Regions from separate parts of the Streptomyces desertarenae genome, predicted to be linked through region 2. Evidence: riboswitches for the same ligand, from Rfam matches in the RefSeq annotation. Region 2 holds a riboswitch; each other region holds the start of a gene.

The links. A riboswitch is a leader RNA that binds a small molecule or an ion and turns the genes downstream of it on or off. The one in region 2 is predicted to bind cyclic di-AMP.
Region 1: another riboswitch for cyclic di-AMP. It lies ahead of ACFSJS_RS23730 (transglycosylase family protein); the one in region 2 lies ahead of ACFSJS_RS26430 (M23 family metallopeptidase).
Region 3: another riboswitch for cyclic di-AMP. It lies ahead of ACFSJS_RS21350 (M23 family metallopeptidase); the one in region 2 lies ahead of ACFSJS_RS26430 (M23 family metallopeptidase).
Region 4: another riboswitch for cyclic di-AMP. It lies ahead of ACFSJS_RS23555 (transglycosylase family protein); the one in region 2 lies ahead of ACFSJS_RS26430 (M23 family metallopeptidase).

Annotation. Positions count from the first base shown of each region.
Region 1 is NZ_JBHUFU010000017.1:84,274-88,272, forward strand. It holds gene eno (phosphopyruvate hydratase) at 1-637, opposite strand, end outside; gene ACFSJS_RS23730 (transglycosylase family protein) at 862-1,617, opposite strand; cyclic di-AMP (ydaO/yuaA leader) riboswitch at 1,621-1,817, opposite strand; gene ACFSJS_RS23735 (transglycosylase family protein) at 2,050-3,021, opposite strand; gene ACFSJS_RS23740 (cytochrome P450 family protein) at 3,237-3,999, opposite strand, start outside.
Region 2 is NZ_JBHUFU010000026.1:33,177-37,175, reverse strand. It holds gene ACFSJS_RS26445 (DUF5994 family protein) at 1-289, shown strand, start outside; gene ACFSJS_RS26440 (hypothetical protein) at 295-510, shown strand; gene ACFSJS_RS26435 (APC family permease) at 757-2,088, shown strand; cyclic di-AMP (ydaO/yuaA leader) riboswitch at 2,364-2,539, shown strand; gene ACFSJS_RS26430 (M23 family metallopeptidase) at 2,552-3,604, shown strand; gene ACFSJS_RS26425 (aldo/keto reductase) at 3,867-3,999, shown strand, end outside.
Region 3 is NZ_JBHUFU010000013.1:131,319-135,317, reverse strand. It holds gene ACFSJS_RS21360 (M16 family metallopeptidase) at 1-232, shown strand, start outside; gene ACFSJS_RS21355 (M16 family metallopeptidase) at 280-1,647, shown strand; cyclic di-AMP (ydaO/yuaA leader) riboswitch at 1,858-2,031, shown strand; gene ACFSJS_RS21350 (M23 family metallopeptidase) at 2,044-2,913, shown strand; gene ACFSJS_RS21345 (GntR family transcriptional regulator) at 3,077-3,781, shown strand; gene ACFSJS_RS21340 (HPr family phosphocarrier protein) at 3,967-3,999, opposite strand, start outside.
Region 4 is NZ_JBHUFU010000017.1:43,302-47,300, forward strand. It holds gene ACFSJS_RS23545 (CGNR zinc finger domain-containing protein) at 1-76, opposite strand, end outside; gene ACFSJS_RS23550 (VOC family protein) at 198-581, shown strand; gene ACFSJS_RS23555 (transglycosylase family protein) at 751-2,046, opposite strand; cyclic di-AMP (ydaO/yuaA leader) riboswitch at 2,050-2,227, opposite strand; gene ACFSJS_RS23560 (dipeptidase) at 2,546-3,742, opposite strand; gene purE (5-(carboxyamino)imidazole ribonucleotide mutase) at 3,744-3,999, opposite strand, start outside.

The sequences.
Region 1 (3,999 bases), on a different contig from region 2:
CCAGGTCCGGGGCGAAGCCGCCCTCGTCGCCCAGGCCGGTGGAGAGACCGCGCTCCTTCAGCACCTTCTTGAGGGTGTGGTAGACCTCGGTGCCCCAGCGCAGGGCCTCGGAGAAGGACTCCGCGCCGATGGGGGCGATCATGAACTCCTGGATGTCGACGTTGGAGTCCGCGTGGGCGCCGCCGTTGAGGATGTTCATCATCGGCACCGGCAGCAGGTGCGCGTTCGGGCCGCCGAGGTAGCGGAAGAGCGGCAGGTCCGAGGCCTCGGAGGCGGCGTGGGCGACGGCCAGCGAGACGCCCAGGATGGCGTTGGCGCCGAGCGAGGACTTGTCCGGGGTGGCGTCCAGGTCGAACATCGCCTGGTCGATCAGGCGCTGCTCGGTGGCGTCGTAGCCGACCAGCTCCGGGCCGATCTGCTCGATCACGGCGAGGACGGCCTTCTCGACGCCCTTGCCGCCGTAGCGGCTCTTGTCCCCGTCGCGCAGCTCGATGGCCTCGAAGGCGCCGGTCGAGGCACCGGACGGGACGGCGGCACGACCGGTGCTGCCGTCGTCGAGGCCGACCTCGACCTCGACCGTGGGGTTGCCTCGCGAGTCGAGGATCTCGCGGGCCACTACGACGTCGATGGACGGCACGAGGGTCTCCTTCGTGTGTGTCGGGCATGTGTGTGAGGTCTCAGTGCCCTGAGCCTATCCGGCCCGTGCGCGCCCCCCTGCCGACAGCCCGTGCCATACGGCGGAACGGTGGATGAAATCGCAGCTCAGAGGGGATTGAAGGATTTTGTTTCCATGTTGAATAAACCCGGTGCGGCGCGCCTTCCCCCGAAGGGGGCGGCGTGCCGCACCGGGACGTGGCGGGATCAGACCCTGAGCTGCTGACCGGGGAAGATCAGGTTGGGGTCGTCGCCGACGACGTCCCTGTTCTCCTCGTACACCTGCTGCCAGGTGGTGCCGTGGGCGGCGGCGATGGCGCGGAGCGTGTCGCCGGACCGCACCGTGTAGGTGCCCCCGGCCTCCTCGGTGCTCCCGTCCTTCCCGGCGGTGGCCCCGTCCTTCCCGGCGGTGGTCCCGGCGTTCCCGGCGGACTCGGCGTTCCCGGCGGCACCGGCCCTCTCGGCGCCCGCGGCCTGCTGCGCGTCGGGCCGCGACTGCTCCTGCGCCCGGGGCCGCCGGGCGGGGGGGTGCGAACGGGATTCCTGCTGCCCGGACCGCTCCCCGGCGCCGCCGGGGTCCACGTCCGCCGCCGGCCCGCCGGCGGTGAGGCCGCCCTCGTCCGCGCAGGCCCAGGCGCGCGGGCCCTGCAGGGCCAGCAGGCGCTCGGCCACCGCGATCTGCTGCTCCCTGGTGGCCAGGTCCGCGCGCGGCGCGTACCGGGTGCCGCCGGCGGCCTCCCAGCTGGACTGCGAGAACTGCAGCCCGCCGTAGTAGCCGTTCCCGGTGTTGATCGACCAGTTGCCGCCGGACTCGCACCGGGCCACCCGCTCCCAGGTGTCCACGGGGGCCGCCGAAGCTCCCGGCGCGCCCGCCACCGGGGCGGCGATGGCGGCGCCCGTCAGGGCGGCGGCGCGGACGGCTCGGACGGTACGACTGTCGTGACCCTTGCCAGTGAACAGCATCGACGTCCCTCTCACCGACGCCTGCGAGGTGAGCTGTCGGGTTCGGGCAGTGAGCAACCCGGCCGCGGGGACGCGGTGTCCCGTGCGGCTTCACCCCAAGCCGCCGCTTTCCGTGCGCACGGTCGCTTCCGTGTGCGCGGTCCGCGGCGGCGCCTACCTGGTTCCCCCGCTCCTGCCATCGGCGCTGGCGCGACGACTACCCCACCGGCCGCCGGCAGGATTCGGCGCTGCGGTCGGTGGCACTCGCGGTCGCGAGCGAGACGACGGTAAACACACCGGGGCACACACCTCAAAGCACGTCAGATCCCAACCAAGAGGGCATGTTGCTCCAATAGTGATGAATCACCGCAGGTCAGGCGAGTGACGTTAGGCCCGGCGGGAGGGACACGCCGTGGTACGCCGGGTGGGTCATCCGGCGGCACCCTTTCGGGTTCAGCCGAGGCTGAGTTCCTGGCCCGGCAGGATCAGGTCCGGATCCTCGCCCACCACCTCGCGGTTGTTCTCGTACAGCTCGCTCCAGCCGCCCTCGACCTCGTGCCGGAGGGAGATCGACACCAGCGAGTCGCCGGGCTGCACCCGGTACTCCGGCTCCGGTACGCCGAGTTCCAGGCCGCCCGCGAAGCCCGCGCGCGCGGAGCGGTCGGTGCGCCGCTCCTCCGCGGAGCGCTCCTCCTGCGCGGTCCCGCGGCCGTCCTCCCGGCCGTCCTCCGCCTGCCGCCGCTCCTGTTCCAGCTCGCCCGGGTCGCGCTCGCCGCGGTGCCTGCCGGTGCCCTCGCGGGGGGCGCCGCCGGTCTCCTCGGCCCGGCCGGCCCCGGCGGACGCCCCGTCATCCGCCGCGTCCGCACCGCCGTCCGCACCGCCGTCCGCGCCGGCACCGTCCGCTCCGGAGCCTCCGGCGGCCCCGTCCCCGCCGCTCCCGGCGCCGTCCGCGGGGCCCTCCGCACCGGCGCCGTCCGCGGGTTCCTCCGCGCCGGACCCGTCCTCGCCGGCCCCGGCCGCGGGCTTCTCCGTGCCGGAGCCGTCCGCGGCGCCGGAGCCGTCCGACGGGGCGTCGCGGACGTCGCCTCCGGGAGGCAGCAGGAGGCCCGGGTCGATGGCGGGCGCCTCGCCGGTGGTGTCGTGGCGCAGCCCGGCGTTGATGCCGCAGGAGGGCCAGGCGTCCGGCCCCTGGTCGGCGAGGATCTTCTCGGCGACCGCGATCTGCTGGCTGCGGCTGGCGAGGTCGGGGCGCTCCGCGTAGGCGGTGCCGCCGTACTGCTCCCAGGTCTCCTGGGTGAGTTGGAGGCCGCCGTAGTAGCCGTTGCCGGTGTCGGCGCTCCACAGCCCGCCGCTCTCGCACTGCGCGACCTTGTCCCAGGTGTCGAGGTCGGCCGCCTGTGCGCCCGACGCCCCGAGCAGGGGCATCGCGATTCCCGCGCCGGTCACGCCGGCGGTGACGAAGATGGCGGGAGCCTGGCGGGGGCGGCGGTGTCTACCGTTCCCGGAGAGCATGTGTGGGGCCTCTCGTGCGTGGGGAGCCAACAGGGTTGAGCAGTTGACGGCTGAAGGTAGCGCCCCGGTACGATCATCACAAGCCAGTGTCACGCAGATCACGCTCAGGTCACACAGGTGACTGCGCGTCACCTGGGCACCGGTTCGAACTCCACCGGGAGTTCCCGCAGCCCCCGCATGATGAGGCCGCCGCGCCACCGCAGTTCGGCCGGATCGGCCGCGAGCCGCAGGTCGGGCAGGCGTCCCAGCAGGGACGACAGAGCCGTCCGCCCCTCCAGCCGGGCCAGCGGCGCGCCCAGGCAGTAGTGGATGCCGTGGCCGTAGCCGAGGTGGGGGTTGTCACGGCGCGTGAGGTCGAGCGTGTCGGGGTCGCCGAACCTGTCGGGGTCGCGGTCGGCGGCGGCCAGCACCACCAGCACCGGCTCGCCGGTCCCGATCCGCTGCCCGCCGATCGTCAGCGGCTCGGTGGCGAACCGCCAGGTCGCCAGTTCCACCGGGCCGTCGTAGCGCAGCAGTTCCTCCACCGCCGTCCGCAGCAGCCCGGTGTCCCCCGCGGCCAGCGCGTCCTGCAGGAGCCGCCGCTGCCCGGGGTTGCGCAGCAGCGCGTAGGTGCCGTTGCCGATGAGGTTGACGGTGGTCTCGAAGCCGGCGAACAGGAGGATGAAGGCCATCGCGGCGGCCTCGTTCTCCGTGAGGTGCTCGCCGTGGTCGCTCGCCCGGATCAGCCCGGAGATCAGGTCGTCGCCCAGGTCGCCGCGTTTGCGGTGGATCAGGTCGGCCAGGTAGGCGCGCATCCGCTTGACCGCCCGGCCCACCCCGCCGCGCGGCCCGCCGCCGTGGCGGATCATCATGCCCGCCCAGTCGCGGAAGTCGTCCTGGTCCTCGGCCGGC
Region 2 (3,999 bases):
GTGGCTCCCGGGCGGCCGCCGCCCCTACGAGCTGATCCTGCTCTCCCACCCCGCCGGCCGCTGCGAACTGCTGGTGATCCCGCCGGAGACGGCGGGCCCGGCGGCCTGGCCGGCGTCCGCCGCCTCCGCGGCGGAGAACCACCTCGCGGCCGGCACGACCACGGCGCGCGAGGAGGGGGCCCGCACCGTCGCGGAGCCCCGCAGTCCGGGGCCGAGGGCGGCCGGCGGGACCCTCCTCCCGCAGCCTTCGCGTCCGGCCGGATCCGGACACCGACCGGTGGGGAGCTGAGGACCGTGGACATCGTCATCACCGTGGCAGTGATCATCGGAGCGATCGCGCTGGGAGCCCTCGTGATCCACCGGCTCAACGCCCAGCGCGACGAGCGGGTCACGGAGTTCCGCTACAGCGACGCACCGCCGGGGCTCGGCGGCCGCGGTGCGAAGCCGAGGCGGTGGCGCCCGACCGGCGGGTCGTCCGACGATCCCGCCCGCCGCGGACGCTCCGGATGACGCGGGCCCGTCCCGGCCGGGACGCCGGCCGCCGCGGCCGCACGCACCGCCCGCCGGTACGCGGCCCCACCCGGGGGGACGGATCCGCCACGGAGCCGGAGGAGCCGGTGCCCCCGGCCGGGAGGGGGCCGGGCACGTCCGGTGTACCGTCCGGCGGTGCGGGGAAGCGCTGAGGGCGGCGGAAGCCGGCCGAGGGCGGCGGAGGAGCGGCGCGGCGGCCGCGGACACAGGGGGAGCGAGCCGACGATGGACGAGTCACCGGCCCGGGGAGCGGCGGAGGCGGGCGGGCGGCTGCGGCGGCGCCTGGGAACCTTCGACGCGGTGGTGATCGGCCTGGGGTCGATGGTCGGCGCGGGCGTCTTCGCCGCCTTCGCGCCCGCCGCGCGCGCCGCGGGCTCCGGACTGCTGCCCGGCCTGGCGCTGGCGGCGGCCGTCGCGTACTGCAACGCCACCTCCTCGGCCCGGCTGGCCGCCCGCCACCCGGTCTCCGGCGGCACCTACGTCTACGGCCGCGAGCAACTGGGCCCGTTCTGGGGCTTCCTGGCGGGCTGGGGCTTCGTGGTCGGCAAGACCGCCTCGTGCGCGGCGATGGCCCTGACGGCGGGTCTGTACGTGTGGCCGGAGCACGCCCACGCCGTCGCGGCCGCCGCCGTGGTGGCGCTGACGGCCGTCGGCTGCGCGGGCGTGCAGAAGGCGGCCTGGCTCACCCGCGCGATCGTGGCGGTCGTCTCGGCGGTGCTGGCCGCCGTGGTGGTCTCCTGCCTGGGCTCCGGCAGTGCGGAGGCGGCCCGGCTGGACCTCGGCGGCGACGCGACCCTCGCGGGCGTCCTCCAGGCGGCCGGCCTGCTGTTCTTCGCCTTCGCCGGATACGCCCGCATCGCCACCCTCGGGGAGGAGGTGCGCGACCCGGAGCGCACGATCCCCCGCGCGATCCCGCTGGCCCTGGGCATCACCCTGGTGGTGTACGCGGCCGTGGCCGTCGCCGCGCTGGCCGTGCTCGGCCCCGGCGGGCTGGCCCGGGCGGACGCGCCGCTGGCCGACGCCGTGCGGGCGGCCGGGGTGCCGGAGCTGGCCCCGGTGGTGCGGGCCGGGGCGGCGGTGGCCGCGCTGGGCTCGCTGCTGGCGCTCGTCCTGGGGGTGTCGCGCACGACCCTGGCCATGGCCCGCGACCGCCACCTGCCGCCCGTGCTGGCCGCGGTCCATCCGCGCACCGGGGTGCCGCACCGCGCCGAAGCGGCCGTCGGCGCCGTGGTGGCGGTGGCGGCGGCCACCGCGGACCTGCGCGGGATGATCGGCTTCTCGTCCTTCGGAGTGCTGGCCTACTACGCGGTCGCCAACGCCTCCGCCCTCACCCTCACCCCCGCCGAGGGCCGTCCGGTCCGGGTCGTCCCCGTCGCCGGGCTGGCCGGGTGCGCGGCGCTGGCCTTCGCCCTGCCCGCCGCGTCGGTGGCCTCCGGGGCGGCGGTGCTGGCCGCCGGGGCCGCCGTGTACGGGGTGCGGCGCGTGCTCGCCGGACGCCGGGGCCCCGGTGGCGGAGCGGACGGCTCCGGAACGACGCGGCCATCCGTCGGACGCTGACCGGCCCGCCTCCCGCCCCCGGCCGCCGACCTGAGTCACCGTCCGTATCCGGGGGACGTCCCTCCGCATAACAACTGAGGCTCCGTCAGTTATGTGTGATGCATCTCCCGACGCCGGAGCGGCGTTCAACTCGCCCGAATTGAACCGGAAATGAGGCGTTAAGTCCTCCCTGAAATTACTCACGCTTTGAAGGGGGGACTTGGAAACCGAAGCGCTCCTCTATTAACGTTCGATAACGCAGCGCGGTCGTCACTGTCGCCTATGGAGGCGGCACCGTGCGCCGTCGCCGAATCCCGAAGGTGCTGTCCCGTGGACCGCGGGGCCGCGCCCAGGGAACCGGGGAACCACCTTTTGGGGTGAATCGGACCGTCCGGCGTGCCGGCACGGCTCCGTAGGAGACCTTCCTGCTCCGAACCCGTCAGCTAACCCGGTAGGCGAGAAGGAAGGAAAGGAGAGCGCCTCCGTGGCGTCCAGCAGTCCGGCCCCCGAGGTCGCGTACGACCCGCACACCAGCACCTTCACCCCGTTCGACCCGGAGGGCGGCGAGGAGCGGCAGGTGTGGAATCCCACCGAGGACTCCGTCCGCCCGGTCCGCGGCCGGCACCGCGTGGTCAAGCAGCGCAACGGCATGGCCCGCAGCGGGGCGGTCCTGGGCGTCGGCATGATCGCGGCGGTCGGCGCGGGCGGCATGGCCACCGCCAAGGAGAAGGCGCCCACTCCCATCTCCGTGCCCGACCTGGGCGCCATGGCCGAGAGCATCCCCGGGGTCGGCGGTCTCATAGCCGACTCCGACGAGGACGCCGGCACCGGTGCCGGGACCGGCGCGACCCCTTTCGGAGGCACCCTCGCCCAGGCCGGCCTGGACACCGGTGACGTCGCCACCACCACGACCCTGAGCACGGACCCCGGCGAGGCGCTGCGGGCCCGGATCCTCCAGCAGGCCGACCGGCAGCAGTCGGACGTCGTCCAGGCCGAGGCCGACGCCGCCGCCGAGGAGGCCGCGGAGAAGGCGGCCGAGGAGGCCGCGGACAAGGCCGCCGAGGAGGAGGCCGAGCGCAAGCGCAAGGCGGCCGAGGAGGCGGCGCGCAGGGCCGAAGCCGAGCGCCTGGCCAAGCTCGCGGCCAGCTACACCCTCCCGCTCACCTCCTACCAGCTCACCTCCCACTTCGGGGCCTCCGGTTCGATGTGGGCCAACAACCACACCGGCCTGGACTTCGCCGCCCCGACCGGCACCCCCGTCAAGGCGGTGCACAGCGGTGAGATCGTCGAGGCGGGCTGGGCCGGCTCCTACGGCTACCGCATCATCCTCAAGCTCGACGACGGCACCGAGGTCTGGTACTGCCACCTGTCCTCGATGACGGTGACCAGCGGCAAGGTGACCACCGGCGACGTCATCGGCCGCGTCGGCTCCACCGGCAACTCCACCGGCGCGCACCTCCACCTGGAGGTCCGCCCCGGTGGCGGGGCCCCGATCGACCCGCTGGCCTGGCTGCGGGGCAAGGGCCAGTCCATCTGAGCCACCGCCCCGGACGCCGGGCGCGCGGCCGCCCGCCGCGCCGTGCACGCGGGCCCGGCAGGGCCCTCCCCGCTCCCGCGCCGCCGCCTCGCGCACCGTCGGTGCACGTCGGCCGACCCCAGGAGGGGACGAGGCGGCGGCGTCCGGGTCACCGGCCGGGCCCCGATGCCCCGGCGGCCCTGGTGGACCACCCCCCGACACCAGGGCCGCCGGTTCCCCACCGCTCCACCCGGTCCGGCCCCGCACGTGGTTACCGTGTCCCATGAGCGACGCAGCGCACACGCCCCGTGCCCCCCGGACGGATGCCGCCCCGCGCAGGATCGGCGGCCTGACCGTCTCCCCCCTCGCCCTCGGCGGCAGCGTCTTCGGCTGGACGGCCGACGAACGGGAGTCCT
Region 3 (3,999 bases), on a different contig from region 2:
CGCCCTGACCGCCGTGGAGCGCGTGCTCCAGGTCACCGCCGACGAGGTGCGCGAGGTGGCCGCCGCCCGGCTGCGCCCCGACAACCGCGCGGTGCTGGTCTACGAGCCGGTGCAGGGGACCGCGCCGGACACCGCCGCCGAGGTGGCCGACGGCGCCACCGTCTCCGACACCGCCTCCGCCCCGGAAGCCGCCGACACCGCCGCCCGCGACGACCAGGAGACCGCCCAGTGAGCGACGCCACCCAGCCCGCCGTCGGCCAGCCGGAGAACGGCGTCTCGATGGAGTTCCACCCCCGGCCCCGCGGCGGCGAGCCCCGGCCGTGGGCGTTCCCGGCGCCCGAGCGCGGCGAGCTGCCCAACGGGCTGACCGTGCTGAGCTGCCACCGCCCCGGTCAGAAGGTCGTCGCCGTCGAGGTCAACCTCGCGGCGCCGCTGGACGCCGAGCCCCGCCGGCAGGAGGGCGTGGCCTCGATCATGGCCCGGGCGCTGAGCGAGGGCACCGACCGGCACAGCGCCGAGGAGTTCGCCGCCGAGCTGGAGCGCTGCGGGGCCACCTTGGACGCGCACGCCGACCACCCCGGCCTGCGGGTCTCCCTGGAGGTCCCGGCCTCCCGGCTGACCAGGGCGCTCGGTCTGCTCACCGATGCGCTGCGCGCCCCGGCCTTCGCGGAGAGCGAGGTCGAGCGGCTGGTGCGCAACCGCCTGGACGAGATCCCGCACGAGCTGGCCAACCCCGCCCGCCGGGCGGCCATCGCCCTCTCCGCGGAGCTGTTCCCGTCCGACTCCCGGCTCTCCCGGCCCCGCCAGGGCGCCCAGGAGACGATCGAGCGCATCGACGCCGCCGCGGTGCGGGCCTTCTACGAGGCGCACGTGCGCCCGGCGACGGCCACGGCCGTGGTCGTGGGCGACTTCACGGGGATCGACCTGGACAAGACCCTCACCGACACCCTCGGCGAGTGGACGGGCACCCGGAGCGACACCCGCCCCATGCCGCCGATCACCGCGGACGACACCGGCCGGGTGGTCATCGTGGACCGGCCCGGAGCGGTGCAGACGCAGCTGCTCGTCGGCCGGGTCGGCCCGGACCGCCACGACCGCGTCTGGCCCGCCCAGGTGCTCGGCACCTACTGCCTGGGCGGCACCCTCACCTCCCGCCTGGACCGGGTGCTGCGCGAGGAGAAGGGCTACACCTACGGCGTGCGGGCCTACGCCCAGGTGCTGCGCTCCTCCCCGGAGGGCACCGGCGCGTCCCTGCTGGCCGTCAACGGCTCGGTGGCCACCGATGTGACCGGTCCCGCACTGGAGGACCTGTGGAGGGTGCTGCGCACCCTCGCGGAGGAGGGGCTCACCGACGCCGAGCGCGACACGGCGGTGCAGAACCTGGTGGGTGTCGCCCCGCTGCGCTACGAGACGGCCGCCGCCGTCGCGGGCACCCTGGCCGACCAGGTCGAGCAGCACCTGCCGGACGACTACCAGGCGCGGCTGTACGCCCGGCTCGCCGAGACGGGAACGGTGGAGGCCACGGCCGCGGTGGTGGCCGCCTTCCCGGCGGACCGCCTGGTGACGGTCCTGGTGGGAGACGCGTCACAGATCGCCGACCCGGTCCGGGAGCTGGGCATCGGAGAGGTGACCGTCGTCACGGACTAGCGGTTTCCGGCCGCCCTCGGCCGTTCCCAACGGCGAAGGCCCTTGGTGTGGTTGTCACACCAAGGGCCTTCGTTATGCCCGCTTTGGGGCCATTCAGGGGGAGGGGTCTGTGGCATGAGCTACAAACGCCCCGATTTGCTTGCTCGCTCAAATTTGTCCGTTTAGCGTCGATCTCGTTGCCCGTCAGAAGTGACCGCGGACCGCGGCCGACGGCAGCCATCGCCTAATCCCCGACACGGGGAGCCGGGGACCCACCCTTCCGCGAGGGACGCGGAAGGAGGCCCTCTTCCGAGGCACCTGGGGTGAATCGGGCCTGCCCGCCCGTAGGAGACCTTCCTGCTCCGAACCCGTCAGCTAACCCGGTAGGCGACACGGAAGGAAAGGAGCACGCCGCTCATGGCGTTCACCCGTGCCACCGCCCAGCTCGCCGAGAAGCTGAACGACAAGCTGACCCAGGCCACCGGGAAGCTCACCGAGGCCACCGAGGCCCTCACCGAGAAGCACCGCAACGCCGGCCGCGCCACCCGCACCCGCGTCGGCCTGGCCGGTGCCGCCGCCCTGGCCGCCACCGGTGTGGTCGGCGCCGTCGCCACCCCCGCGATCGCCGCTCCCGAGGGCGGTTCGAGCGCCTACGCCCTGGGGTTCGTCCAGGCCGCCGCCTCCGGCGACACCATCGCCGACGAGCTCAAGGCCCAGGCCCGGGCCCAGCAGCGCCTCGCCGACGCCGCGCGCCGGGCCGCCGAGGCCGAGAAGGCCGAGAAGGCCGAGGCGAAGAAGGCCGAGGAGGCCGCCGCCGAGCGCGCCGCGCACAAGGCCGCCGACGAGCGCGCCGAGCGCTCCGCCGAGCGCCGTGCGGCCGGCGGCTACGTCGACCCGGTCGCGGGCGTGGACACCACCACCACCTACAAGCAGGCCGGCTCCTCCTGGTCCTCCGGCAAGCACAGCGGCGTCGACTTCCCGGCTGCCACCGGCACCCCCGTGCGGTCCGTGGGCCCCGGCACCGTGGTGACCGTCGGCTGGGGCGGCGCATACGGCAACCAGATCGTCATCCGCCACGCCGACGGCAAGTACACCCAGTACGCCCACCTGTCGGCCACGAAGGTCTCGCCCGGCCAGAAGGTCGACGGCGGCCAGCGGATCGGCGCGGTCGGTTCGACCGGCAACAGCACCGGCCCGCACCTGCACTTCGAGGCCCGCAACGGCGCCTACTACGGCTCGGACTTCAACCCCATCTCCTACCTGGCCTCCAAGGGCGTCGACGTGTGACGCGCGCCTCGGGGCGGAAATCGGCCGCGCGGTCCCTTCCGGGGCCGCGCGGCCGCGTGTTTCGCGCCTCTTTCCGGCCGGGCATCGGAAATTCCGTGCGGGTGCAATACAGTTCCACCCTGCGGCACTTCGGGAAAACGGAGACGAGGTCGGAGGTCCTGCCATGCGCATTTCCGCGCACATGGTGTGCACTGCGGTCCGCGACGACATCGTCTCCGGGGTCTTCCCGCCCGGCGCGCGCCTGACCGAGGAACTCCTCGCCCGGCGCTACGGCGTCTCGCGCGTCCCGGTGCGCGAGGCCCTGCGGACCCTGGAGTCGGAGGGCTTTGTCACCTCGCGCCGCCACGCGGGAGCCTGCGTCGCCACCCCCACCGAGCGGGAGGCCGCCGACCTGCTCGACATCCGCGCCCTGCTGGAGCCGCTGGGCACCGCCCGGGCCGCCCGGCGCCGCACCGAGGCCCAGTTGAGGGTGTTGCGCGGACTGGTGCGATTGGGGCAGCAGCGCGCGGCGCGCGGCCAGTTCTCCGACCTCGGAGCGCTGGGGGACTGGTACCACGAGACCCTCGCCCAGGCCTCCGGAAGCCCCACCCTGGCCTCGCTGCTCACCCAGCTCCGCCGCAAGATCACCTGGGTCTACGCGGCCGAGCCGCCGGAGCGGGCGGTCGCCGTGTGGCGCGAGCACGGCGCCGTCGTCGACGCGGTCGCGCGCGGCGACGCGGAACGGGCGCACGCACTGGCCGGCGCACACGTGGAGCGCTCGATCGCCGTCCGCCGCGAGCAGCGGCCGGTGGCCGCGCGCGGGGGCCGGCGGCGGACGGCGGTGAGGACCGCGAAACACCCGGTAAACACGGCGCGCGACGGCGCGTAACAGAATCCGGATAGAAACGGGGAATGGGCGGGGAAATGCGCCCGGTGAATTCGGAACGCGACGGGAGGGGCGGATCCCGTATTCCGCCGCCGTGAGCCGACCGGCCCGGGGAATTCCGCGGGAGTGAATCCGGGCGGGCACCGGAGGCGTCCGGCCCCGGTGCCCGCCCGGCGGGGCCGGACGGTTCAGACGGTGCCGGGGAGCTCGTCGAGCCCCTC
Region 4 (3,999 bases), on a different contig from region 2:
CGTCCAGGGTGTTGATCAGGTCCCGCACCAGGCGGAGTCCCGGCGGCGTGGGATCCCGGTCGTCGGACTCTTCCACGCCGACCACGCTACCGGTCTTGTCGCGTTACCGAAAGGAAGCCATCATGAGGTAACTCGTTACCGGCTGACCCCATGAAGAGGTAACGGGCTTCGGAAACCGCAGGCAGAGGGAGAGCACCATGGCCATCAACACGCTCCGGTCCGTCGTCGTACTGGACTGCCCGGAGCCCGGGAAGCTCGCCGACTTCTACGCCCGGATGCTGGGCGGACGGGTGGAGGGCGAGGGCCGCTGGGTGGAGGTGACGTTCGACTCGGGCACCCTGGCGGGCCGGACGCTGGCGTTCCAGGAGGCCGAGGGCCACGTGCCGCCGCGGTGGCCGAGCGCGGAGCGCTCCCAGCAGTTCCACCTCGACCTCTACGTGCCGAGGGAGGAGCTGGACGCGGCCGAGCGCGAGGTGCTGGAGCTCGGGGCGGAACTCCTGGAGGGCGACGACGGCGGCCGGCGTGACTTCCGGGTCTACCGGGACCCGGCGGGCCACCCCTTCTGCCTCTGCACCGGCTGACCCCCGCAGGAGCCCGGGCGGGAGCGGAGCCCGGAGACGGGACGAGGCGGGTGGGGCGTCCGGTACCCGTGGGCACCGGACGCCCCACCCGCCTCTCGCTGCCCCGGGAAGGGGGCCGCCCGGCCCGCGGTGCCGCGGGCCGGGCGGTGCTGCGACGGTCCGGTCCGGCTCAGATGTTGACGCCGTGGGCCCGCAGGTAGGCCAGCGGGTTGATGTCGGAGCCGTAGCCGGGAGCGGTGCGCACCTCGAAGTGCAGGTGCGGACCGGTGCTGTTGCCGGTGGAGCCGACCGCGCCGATCTGCTGGCCGACACCGACCCGCTGGCCGGCGCCGACGGAGATCGAGGACAGGTGGCCGTACTGGCTGTAGCGGCCGTCGTCGTGACGGATGACGACCTGGTTGCCGTACGCACCGCCCCAGCCGGCGGAGACCACGGTGCCGCTGGTGACGGCCTTGACCGGGGTGCCGGTGGCGGCGGGGAAGTCCTCGCCGGTGTGGCCGTTGGACCAGCGGGCGCCGGCAGCCTTGTAGGAGCCGGACGGGGCGGCGTTCACCGGGGCGGTGTAGCCGGTGGAGACGCCGGTGGAACCGCTGTCGCTCCGGTCGGAGCGGTCGGCGCGCTCGGCCGACTGCTGGGCCGGGGCCTCGGCCTTCTTCTCGGCCTTGGGCTCGGCCTTCGGGGCCTGCTCGGCCTCGGGCTCGGCCTTCGGGGCCTGCTCGGGCTTGGCGGCGGCCTTCTTCTGGGTGGCGGCGCCGCCCAGGGTCAGCTCCTGGCCCGGGAAGATCAGGTCGGGGTCGCCGCCGATGACCTGGCGGTTGTCCTCGTAGATCCGCTGCCAGCCGCCGTCGACGTCCTGAGCGGCAGCGATCTTGAAGAGGGTGTCGCCGCTGACGACCTCGTAGGAGGCGCCCCGGTCCGCCGGCTTCGGCGCGGCCTTCTTCTCAGCCTTCTCAGCCTTCTCGGCCTTCTCGGCCTTGGGCTCGGCCTTCTCGGCGCGCTCACCGCGGTCCGCGCGCTGCGGCGCGGCCTGCTCGCGCTGCTCGGTCGGGTTGCTCTCGCCGTCGGGGGAGACGGCGGGGGCCGGACCGCCCTTGGTCAGGCCGGCCTTGACCGAGCAGACCGGCCAGGCGCCCGGGCCCTGGCCCGCCAGCACCTTCTCGGCGATGGCTATCTGCTGGTCCTTGGTGGCGAGGTCGGCACGCGGCGCGTACTCGGTGCCGCCGAAGGCGGCCCAGGTGCTCTGCGTGAACTGCAGGCCGCCGTAGAAGCCGTTGCCGGTGTTGATGCTCCAGTTGCCCGTGCTCTCGCACTGGGCGACCTTCTCCCAGGTGTCGACGGAGGCGGCGTTGGCTCCGCCGGCGGCGACCAGGGGAAGGGCCATGCCGGCGCCGCCCACGGAGATGGCCAGGGACAGGCGGGTGAGGCGGCTGTTACGGATACGACGGTGACGTCCGCGTGCGGACATAGGTGTGCTCCTCTCCTACGCCTGCGAGGTGAGCTGTCGGGTTCGGGCTGGAGTTGCCCGGCCATGTGCGGCCGCGGCGCTGGGCCGCGGCATGGCTTCACCCCAAGCCGTCCCGCACGGATCCGGGACGGCGACTTACCTTGGGTCCCCCGCTCCTGTCATCGGGTGGTGTGGATGGTCCAGCCCGCCGCCGTTGACAGGATTCGGCGTTCGACAGCGGGCCGCCGCACATTCGTACGGCGCGGCCAGAACGGTAAACACATCGTTTCCGCCGCAACAAGCCGATGGGTCACATGACGTCCGTTTCGGATGCTTTGATGATCGCCGGTCCGTCACCCACCGCGACGCCACCGTGCCGCTGAGTGCTTTTCTCCGCTTCCGGCGCTCCGTCACGCACGCCCCTGAACAGGATCGATGACGCGAACGCACCTCGACCCGCACGCAGAGCGACGGAACGGGAAAGCCGCCCCGTGAAGTGCATCACGAGACGGCCTCCGTCTCAGCCGTCGAGCTGCTCGAGGGTGGCGGTGGACGGGCCGCGGCGGCCCTGTTCGCCGCGGGCGACGTCCTCGGCGTCGCGGAGCACCCGTACCGCGTTCTTCCAGGTGAGCCTGGCGAGGTCGGCCTCGGACCAGTGGCGGTCGAGCAACTCCGCCACCAGATGGGGATATCCGGACACATCACTCAGATCGGACGGGGTGAAGGCCGTTCCGTCGAAGTCGCCGCCGATGCCGACGTGGTCGATGCCGGCGACCTCGCGCATGTGGTCCAGGTGGTCGGCGACCGTGGCGGCCGTGGCCTCGGGGCGCGGGTTGGCCTCCTCGAAGGCGCGCTGGACCGCGAGCCCCCGCTCGGTGCCGTCCAGCGGGTGCAGGCCGTGGGCGCGCATGTTCTCGTCGGCTGCCGCGGTCCAGGCGACGGCCTCCGGCAGGACGAACTTGGGCACGAACGTGACCATCGCCACACCGCCGTTGGCCGCGAGGGCCTCCAGCACGTCGTCGGGGACGTTGCGCGGGTGGTCGCACACGGCGCGGGCCGAGGAGTGCGAGAAGAGCACGGGCGCCGTGGAGACCCGCAGCGCGTCGCGCATGGTGGCCGGTGCCGTGTGGGAGAGGTCCACCAGCATCCCCAGCCGGTTCATCTCCCGCACGACCTCCTCGCCGAAGCGGGTCAGCCCGCCGTGGCGGGGGGCGTCGGTGGCCGAGTCCGCCCAGTCGATGGTGTCGTTGTGGGTGAGCGTCATGTAGCGCACGCCCAGCCGGTACAGGGCGCGCAGCGTGGCCAGGGAGTTGTTGATCGAGTGGCCGCCCTCGGCGCCCATCAGCGAGGCGATGCGGCCCTCGGCCCGCGCCGCCTCCATGTCGTCGGCGGTGAAGGCGAGCCGCAGGTCGTCCGGGTACCGGTCGGCCAGCCGCCGCACCACGTCGATCTGCTCCAGGCAGGCGCTGACGGCGGCGTCCCCGGTCAGGTCCGTGCGCACGTAGACGGACCAGAACTGCGCCCCCACCCCGCCGGCGCGCAGCCGCGGGATGTCGGTGTGCAGGTGGGCCGACTGGTCGGCCCCGATGTCCCGGCGGTCCAGGTCGTAGGCGACCTGCTCGCGCAGCGCCCACGGCAGGTCGTTGTGGCCGTCGGCGACGGGGTGGACGGCCAGCAACTCCCGGGCCCGCTCCAGCAGTTCCGCTGCGGGGGCCACCTCACTTGCTCCCGAAGCCGAACCCCGCGCCGCCCGCGGCCACCTTGGCCCGCAGCCGCCGGCCCTTGTCCTGCGCCTGCTCCCGCAGCTCCGCCTGGAAGCCCTCCATCCGCTCCCGCAGCGCCTCGTCGTGGGCCGCCAGGATGCGGACCGCGAGCAGCCCGGCGTTGCGGGCGCCGCCGACCGAGACCGTGGCGACCGGCACCCCGGCGGGCATCTGCACGATGGACAGCAGGGAGTCCATCCCGTCCAGGTGG